4 regions of the Vibrio stylophorae genome follow, and region 4 is predicted to be linked to each of the others. Evidence: predicted binding sites of a transcription regulator. Region 4 holds the regulator's gene; each other region holds the start of a gene.
What was found. Region 4 encodes CRP, which controls carbon source genes, mostly activating them, when cyclic AMP is high. Its sites were predicted from a motif close to TGTGANNNNNNTCACA; they were not measured.
Positions count from the first base shown of each region.

Region 1: the regulator CRP is predicted to act here: its motif matches at 764-779, upstream of recB (exodeoxyribonuclease V subunit beta).
Region 2: the regulator CRP is predicted to act here: its motif matches at 842-857, upstream of typA (translational GTPase TypA).
Region 3: the regulator CRP is predicted to act here: its motif matches at 1,266-1,281, upstream of rppH (RNA pyrophosphohydrolase).

Region 1 is NZ_CAKLDI010000001.1:2,311,330-2,313,537, reverse strand. It holds gene recC (exodeoxyribonuclease V subunit gamma) at 1-634, shown strand, start outside; gene recB (exodeoxyribonuclease V subunit beta) at 976-2,208, shown strand, end outside.
Region 2 is NZ_CAKLDI010000001.1:148,349-150,556, forward strand. It holds gene glnA (glutamate--ammonia ligase) at 1-500, opposite strand, end outside; gene typA (translational GTPase TypA) at 956-2,208, shown strand, end outside.
Region 3 is NZ_CAKLDI010000001.1:548,230-550,437, reverse strand. It holds gene ptsP (phosphoenolpyruvate--protein phosphotransferase) at 1-596, opposite strand, end outside; gene rppH (RNA pyrophosphohydrolase) at 597-1,115, opposite strand; gene mutH (DNA mismatch repair endonuclease MutH) at 1,832-2,208, shown strand, end outside.
Region 4 is NZ_CAKLDI010000001.1:2,634,222-2,636,429, forward strand. It holds gene L9P36_RS12295 (DUF3187 family protein) at 1-296, shown strand, start outside; gene L9P36_RS12300 (YheU family protein) at 300-524, shown strand; gene crp (cAMP-activated global transcriptional regulator CRP) at 898-1,530, shown strand; gene L9P36_RS12310 (O-acetylhomoserine aminocarboxypropyltransferase/cysteine synthase family protein) at 1,759-2,208, shown strand, end outside.

The sequences.
Region 1 (2,208 bases), 320 kb from region 4:
TCCGTTGCCTGATTTAGAGGTGGATAGCTTGCTAATGGGCTTGGCTGATGATGACCAGCATTTAGGATTGCCGCTGCAAGGTTGGGTGAGTGGTTGCTATCAAATTGCTGGTGAGCCTGCACTACTGCGCTATCGAGTGGGCTCGGTACGCGGCCAAGATTTGCTGCGCAGCTGGCTTGAGCAGCTCGCCTTGGCGCAGCAAGGTGTTTTCTTACCGGTTTATTGGATCGGCGAAAAGGGCAGCTGTCAGGTCAGCGCGCCAAGCGCAGGTCAAACTTTACTGCCTTATGTGAGTGATTACTTACAAGGTAGCCAAGCACCACTGGCTTATTTCCCGCGTAGCTGTTGGGCATGGCTGGAAGCAGCCTTGGGGCCTTTAAGCGACAATCCGCGTGGTATTGGTTTTGATCCAGCGACCCTTGATGAGAAAACCCAAGAAAAAGCACAAAAAGCCCTGCTGGGCGCCTTTGAAGATAACTTTATTCGCCAAGGCGAAGGGCGCGATCCCTATATTGCGCGGGTTTGGCCGCAGTGGCATGAAGCGCTGGAAGCTGAGCTGCAACAACGAGCCTGCCAAGTGCTGCTGCCCATCTACCAGCAGATGCAAATTTGGCCGCCTGAATCGACATCCTAATGGATTAGAAAAAGTAGGGTGGCCGCCTGCTCATCGTTATGGTGTAGGGCGAGCAGTACGGCCGATTGGTCAGAGGTAGACCAAATTTGGTGTGAGGCGCGTAGACTAGGTGAACCTTATGCCAATTAATGTGAAAGCTATCCCAGCTCGGTCAAAGAGTACTGCGCTGGGGGGTGTAATTGTTGAGAGTTTGCAGCAGATCACGTCGTGTTATCGAAAGTTTGCTGTCAATGAACCCCATAAGGATAAATGAAGTGCAATCGTCAGACTTGCCATCACAGGATCAATCATCACAAGCATTGATTACGCCCACGCCTTTCGAGTCAACGCCACTTAAGGCAATGCATTTTCCGTTGCACGGTCGTCGATTGATTGAGGCCTCTGCGGGTACAGGGAAAACCTTTACCATCGCCAGCCTCTATTTGCGATTGTTGCTTGGGCATGGTGGTGATGCGTCCTTTGGCCGACCTTTGTCAGTGGCTGAGATTTTGGTGGTGACCTTTACTGAGGCGGCCACTGAAGAGCTGCGCGATCGTATTCGTCTAAAAATTCATGATGCCCGCTTGGCTTTTGAACAAGCAAAAGCAATAAAAGCGCTGCGAGGTGTTGACAGCGTAACGGGCGACGAGATGAGTGATGATCAAACCATCTCGGGACTGATTGATGACACTGCTGCCGATGACTATCAAGAGATAGCCGCACTGCTGCTGATTGCCGAGCGGCAGATGGATGAGGCCGCCATTTACACCATTCATGGTTTTTGTCAGCGCATGCTAACCCAGCACGCCTTTGAATCTGGCAGTTATTTTGAGCAGACTTTTGTCACTGATCTCGCGCCCATGCAGCAGCAGGTGGTGGATGATTATTGGCGGCGTTTTTTCTATCCACTGAGCGCTGAGCACAGTGCCATGGTGCAGCAGATTTGGCCAACACCTGAAAAGCTGTATAGCGTGCTGCGCCCCTACCTGCATGCGCAGCAAGCCACGGTGCAATTGGGCACGCAAAAACAGCTGTTACAAACGCAGGATGAAAGTCATTCAGATGACATCGCTGATTCTCTTGCGCCACTTTTTGCTGAGGCATGTGCTGCCATTGATGCGCTGAAAGCTGTATGGCATGCGGCGCAGGCCGATCTCTTTGCTTGTATTGATGGCAGCGGTATTGATAAACGCAGCTATAGCAAAAAGCATCTACCCAACTGGCTGGCTAAGGTCAGTGATTGGGCGCAATCGCCCACGCAAAGTTTGCAGTGGCCCGATGAACTCGCGCGCTTTTCACAGCGCACGTTGGTGGAGAAAACCAAGAAAGGTGAAGCGCCGCAGCATGCATGTTTTGATGCCATTGATGCCTTTTTGGATAATCCGCCGAAAATTGAGCCGCGCATTTGGCTGCATGCCCTGCGCTATAGTCGTCAAGCCCTAGCCGATGAAAAGGCGCGATTGCAGCTGTCCTCTTTTGATGATTTGCTGACTCGTTTGGCGCGCGCGCTACAAAGCGAGCAAGGGGCGATGCTGGCTGCGCGCATTCAGCAGCTGTATCCGGTGGCGATGATCGATGAGTTTCAAGATACGGAT
Region 2 (2,208 bases), 2.5 Mb from region 4:
TCTTCGTAATCACGACCAGTGTTCCATGCCGCTTCTACATCATCAATTTTGTAGAAAGAGCCAGAGATGTCGGTGTTGAATTTAACATCATCAAAAAGGAAGAATTCTGGCTCAGGACCAACCAATACGGTGTCTGCAACGCCAGTGGCACGCATATATTCTTCTGCGCGTTTAGCGATTGAGCGTGGGTCACGGTCATAGCCTTGAAGGGTTGCTGGCTCAAGAATGTCACAGCGGATGTTCAGGGTTGATTCTTCAGTGAATGGATCCAGTACCGCAGAGTCGAGGTCTGGCATCATCACCATGTCTGATTCGTTAATCCCTTTCCAGCCAGCGACTGAGGAACCATCAAACATTTTACCTTCTTCAAAGAAGTCGTTGTCTACTTGGTGTGATGGGATTGAGATGTGTTGCTCTTTACCACGCGTATCGGTGAAGCGTAGGTCAACAAATTTCACTTGATGCTCTTCAATGAGTGCAAGTACGTTTTCGACTGACATGAGAAAAACCTCCGGTGTTAAATTCTGCAATCCTGAGCGGATGGCTCAAGTTGGTAGACTATAAGCGAGAAGCGTGCCAACTTTTTAAATGCCCTATTTTTGCGACTTTCTCAGAAATAACACCCTGAGTTCGCATCAGATTTGCACCAAATTGGTGCAAGCTCGGATCATTTCAGTGCATTAGCAAACGTTTCCCTCGTTGCGTGCTTATTTCGCGCTCAATTTAGAATAAAGTCAATGATTTGCTTGGCTGTGGCCGGTGAACGCCCGATATTACGGTGTATCAGAGGTGAGCCTGAGTGAAAAATAGTCGGAATTTACGGCTTCGAAAAATTCATTTGGGTGATAGTGCTCACATAATAGGTGGGAATTGGTCAAAAATCTGGTAAATTATTGGCCGATTTAATTGTGTGGCGGCTGTCCTAGGCGCTGCAGTGACCCTGAGTAAGAAACCCATGTCTACGCCTCAAATTGAGAAACTAAGAAATATCGCGATCATCGCGCACGTTGACCACGGTAAAACCACCCTGGTTGATAAACTGCTTCAGCAATCAGGCACGCTAGAATCACGCGGTGAACTTGAAGAGCGAGTCATGGACTCGAACGACATTGAAAAAGAGCGTGGTATTACCATTCTGGCGAAAAACACCGCCATTAACTGGAACGACTACCGCATCAATATCGTAGATACTCCAGGGCACGCCGACTTCGGTGGTGAAGTTGAACGTATTATGTCAATGGTTGACTGCGTATTGTTGATCGTTGATGCCGTTGATGGCCCAATGCCACAAACTCGCTTCGTAACGCAAAAAGCATTTGCCCACGGTTTGAAACCAATCGTTGTGATCAACAAGATTGACCGTCCTGGCGCACGTCCTGATTGGGTTATGGACCAAGTGTTCGACCTATTCGACAACCTAGGTGCAACTGATGAACAGTTGGACTTCAAAGTGGTTTACGCATCTGCACTAAACGGTTGGGCAACCCTAGAAGAAGGCGCAACTGGCGAGAACATGGAACCACTATTCCAAACTATCGTTGATGTTGTATCGCCACCACAAGTTGACCTTGATGGTCCACTACAGATGCAAATCTCTCAGCTAGATTACAGCTCTTACGTGGGTGTTATCGGTGTGGGTCGTGTGACTCGCGGTACCGTGAAACCAAACCAACAAGTCACTGTTGTTGGTGCTGATGGTAAGACGCGTAACGGTAAAGTGGGCTCAGTATTGGGTTACCTTGGTCTTGAGCGTCATGACGTTGAGCTTGCAACTGCAGGTGACATCATTGCGATCACTGGTTTGGGTGAGCTTAAAATTTCTGACACCATCTGTGACCAAGGCCAAGTTGAAGCACTACCAGCGCTGTCTGTAGATGAGCCAACTGTAACCATGACCTTCCAGGTGAACACTTCACCATTCGCAGGTAAAGAAGGTAAGTTCGTAACTTCACGTAACATCCTTGAGCGTCTGCAAAAAGAATTGGTACACAACGTGGCACTTCGCGTTGAAGAAACTGATAACCCAGACCGTTTCCGCGTATCAGGCCGTGGTGAGCTTCACCTTTCAATCCTGATCGAAAACATGCGTCGTGAAGGCTTTGAACTTGCCGTTTCTCGTCCAGAAGTAATCATCAAAGAAGAAAATGGCGAGAAGATGGAACCGTTTGAAGTGGTTACCATCGACGTGATGGAAGAGCACCAAGGCGG
Region 3 (2,208 bases), 2.1 Mb from region 4:
TGTACCTGCTCTAAGCGAGGCTGAGAATCGTCCCACCAGCCCTTAGCCACTGCGACACCAGAAGATGCAGCGCTACCTGTATAGTGAATTCCCACACCCACACTGCTCGGCTGCCACTTACCTTGCGATTTAGCATGCGAAATAACTACCGCGAGCTGGGCGGCAAGGGTGACCAAAAATGATTCTTCACTTTCATCAAATAATCGCTGCTGGCGCTGCTGCACCACTAATACGCCAAGAATGGCTTTGCGATAGATAATTGGCGTGGCTAGAAAGGCGCGAAATGCTTCTTCACCAATACCGGGGAGATGTTTGAAATTGGGATGCTCGCAGGCATCAGCGAGGTTAATGGGTTCGGCATGTTTGGCTACCCAGCCAACCAAGCCTTCCCCCATTTTCAGTTGGATTAAACGATCCGTGCTTAACCCTTTTGAAGCCATGAGTCGAAATTGAGATTGCCGATGATCGGCAATGTAGATGGAGCAACAATCTGTTTGCATTGCATCACAGGTTTGCTGCACCAATAAATTGAGGGCATCGTCAAGCTGCTCGGCACTTGCCACTTGCTCTACGATATGCCTCAATTTCGTCAACATCTATTTTGCACTCCGGCGCCCCTTGCGCCTTGGCTGTTTTTCACGAAAGGGCATTGCCACAGCGGCAAATTCCTTCATCGCTCGGCGATAAACATCGCGCTTAAAAGACACCACTTGGCGAACTGGGTACCAATAACTGACCCATCGCCATCCATCGAACTCAGGTGTTCGACTGCGCTGCATATTGACCTTGCTTTCATCGCATTCCAAGCGTAGCAAAAACCACTTCTGTTTTTGCCCGATACAGACCGGCTTTGAATCCCAACGAACCAGACGCTTAGGTAATTTGTAACGCAACCAATGGCGACTAGTCGCCAATAACGTTACATCTTTTTTGGTTAACCCAACCTCTTCATACAATTCGCGATACATCGCCTGTTCAGCAGTTTCGCCCTCATCAATCCCACCTTGTGGAAATTGCCAAGAGTGCTGACCATATCGTCTTGCCCAGAATACCTGACCGCGATCATTGCAGATCACTATCCCGACATTGGGACGGTAACCATCGCCATCAATCACTGGACGACCCCAAACTAATCTTTCATAACGGTGATTTTTCCACAGCCACTGCACAAGGTAAAGCGATAGCATTCAATGCCGTCTGCTCTGGCTCACAATTGTGACGAAAGCGCCTTTTGATCAGGGCTTCAGAGCGAAGTGAGAATGAAATGCGACTTAGCGCACATTTATTCACGATTTCTGTGGATATCTATGTTCAAAACCCCTTTTTTAGACTGGGTTAGCTAAAAAAACGATCACAAAACAATCAACGGAAAGATCATCAAAAGCCATTCAAACCCATGTAAAACATAGCCTTGCATAATAAAATACAGAAACTATCTAGGCTCAAAGATGCATAAATAACGAACAAGGAACAGATCGAACAAAGATCGAACAATTACGGAATTATCCACACCCGCACTCAAAAAATGCCGAAAAATAAGACAACACAGAGAATGAAGGGCAAAATATGACTGTATATACAACCATGTGTCACTTAATTTTGAACTTATCCTCAATCCCTGTGGATATCTTTGTGTGAGAACGCCGGACAACCGTTGAAAGATCGTTTTTTGTGCATCGCAAAATATTGAACAATCTTTCTCAAAGCCAATAAAAATGCGGTTTCGCTAATTGAGGAGAACAAACCTTATCCACCACGCAATGATCTTGGTGTTTTTTTAATCGATCCAAAAATGGATCATCCTAGCGACAAAGCATGATAAAATTTCGCAATGAATCCACACCCTTCGCCACCTCAAAGTGAAGATCAACTGCTTGCTCGTGCAGCGGATCTCTGCGGCCAAAATTTCGCACAATTGGCGCACATTGCCGGTATTTCTGTGCCCGCAGATCTTCGCCGAGACAAAGGCTGGGTGGGTCAATTACTCGAATGGCATTTAGGTGCCAGTGCCGGAAGCCGCCCAGAGCCTGACTTTCCGCATTTAGGGATTGAGCTAAAAACCCTACCTATGGGTTACCAAGGGCAACCACTGGAAACCACCTTTGTCTGTGTCGCGCCACTCACAGGGATCACCAACGTCACCTGGCAGCAATGCCATTTACGCCATAAATTAGCGCGCGTTTTGTGGCTTCCCATTGAAGGCGAGCG
Region 4 (2,208 bases):
ATCGACAGCAAACCGAGGTGTTGCAAATTCGTGCTAAAGCCGTCAATAGCCATATCGCCTTGGGTTATCTCTATCGCTGGCAGCACAATCATCACCTTTGGGCGCAAGCACAAGTCAGTGAAGGTATCGCCACCCATGTGTTTAGCCTCAACAAACCTGTATATGAAACTATGCTCGGTTACCGCTATCTTTACAGCCCGCGACAGGCCATTGAAATGGTGATTTTGGAAAATTGGGTTTACTACGATAACAGTGCCGATGTAGCCTTTACGCTTTCCTATCGACAAAAGTTCTAATCAATGATTATTCCTTGGCAACAGCTCGACCCAGAGACCCTGCGTAATGTGGTGGAAAGTGTGATTCTGCGAGAAGGCACAGATTATGGTGACAGTGAGTTATCTCTAGATGAAAAAGTCGATTTAGTGCTTGCACAGCTGGCTCATGGCGATGCCGTTCTGGTCTATTCAGAACTTCATGAAAGCGTCGATATTAAATCGAAACAGCACTTTCAGCAGTCGATTTAACGCACGGCATCAGCGTCAAAAAAATGACTAAAAACATAGGCATTTCGCATTTCTCAGTACGTTTTATAAGGTAAATCCATTCGCTTTTTTTCACCTTTTTTTAGCGCTTATAATTTCGGCAAATTTATTTGCTGAGAAGAAAATAAATACTCGTGATCCACTGCACACTTTCACACCGGAAAACCACCTTTCATCCCGATTAAAATCAAGAAATCCCACATAAAAAGCGATAGAATCTGTATCTCGCTCACCCGAGTTTGCAGCCTAACGTCAGAGTCTATATTCTAACCGCGGCAAAATTATTTTTACGCCCAAGCAATATATCGGACATAGTCTTGGCTGTTGGGCTTTTAACGCAGAGGAAGAAAGTTATATGGTTCTCGGTAAACCTCAAACAGACCCAACTCTGGAGTGGTTCCTGTCTCACTGCCACATCCATAAGTACCCATCAAAGAGCACCCTGATTCACGCAGGCGAAAAAGCAGAAACCCTTTACTACATCGTCAAAGGTTCTGTGGCTGTATTGATTAAAGATGAAGAAGGCAAAGAGATGATCTTGTCTTACCTTAACCAAGGTGACTTCATCGGTGAACTTGGTCTTTTTGAAGAAGGTCAAGAGCGTTCAGCTTGGGTTCGTGCGAAATCTCCATGTGAAGTCGCTGAGATCTCCTTTAAGAAGTTCCGCCAGCTGATTCAAGTAAACCCAGACATCCTAATGCGCCTTTCAGCGCAAATGGCACGTCGTCTACAAGTGACCAGCCAAAAAGTGGGTGACTTGGCATTCCTTGACGTGACTGGTCGCATCGCTCAAACCCTATTGAACTTGGCGAAACAACCTGACGCTATGACCCACCCTGACGGCATGCAGATTAAGATCACCCGTCAAGAGATTGGTCAAATTGTCGGCTGTTCACGTGAAACCGTTGGTCGTATTTTGAAGATGCTAGAAGAGCAAAACCTCATCTCAGCACACGGTAAGACCATTGTGGTTTACGGCACTCGCTAGTCGATACCCTTTTGAAAAAACCAGCCGCATGGCTGGTTTTTTTTTATCACAGAATTACGCCTGCAGTAACGCAGTCCACTGGATAAAGTTGTACAGACAACCGAACAACTTGTGCAGGCATTCACAAAAACAAATATTGACCCCGAAACCGATTGCATGACAATAGAACAGACAATAATGTCTATCTCCAACTAGCTAAATAAGCGAATTATCAGCAAGGAATGCGATATGAAAGATGAAACGCTAGCCATTCACCACGGCTACCAAACGGATCCAACCACTAAGGCCGTGGCAACCCCAATTTACCAAACCGTTGCCTATGAATTTGACAACGCACAGCACGGTGCGGACCTCTTTAATCTTGAGGTTCCGGGGAATATTTACACCCGCATTATGAATCCAACCACAGATGTCATTGAGCAGCGTATGGCGGCTCTTGAAGGTGGTGTTGCCGCACTTGCAGTCAGCGCTGGCGCAGCGGCCATTCATTACGCGGTACTCACCCTTGCCAAGCAAGGTGACAACATCGTCGCAACGCCGCAGCTCTATGGTGGCACCTATACCCTCTTTGCGCACATGTTGCCAAGTTTGGGCATTGACGTGCGTTTTGCCGCATCAGATAAACCAGAAGATATTGCGGCGCTGATCGATTCACAAACCAAGGCGGTTTACTGTGAG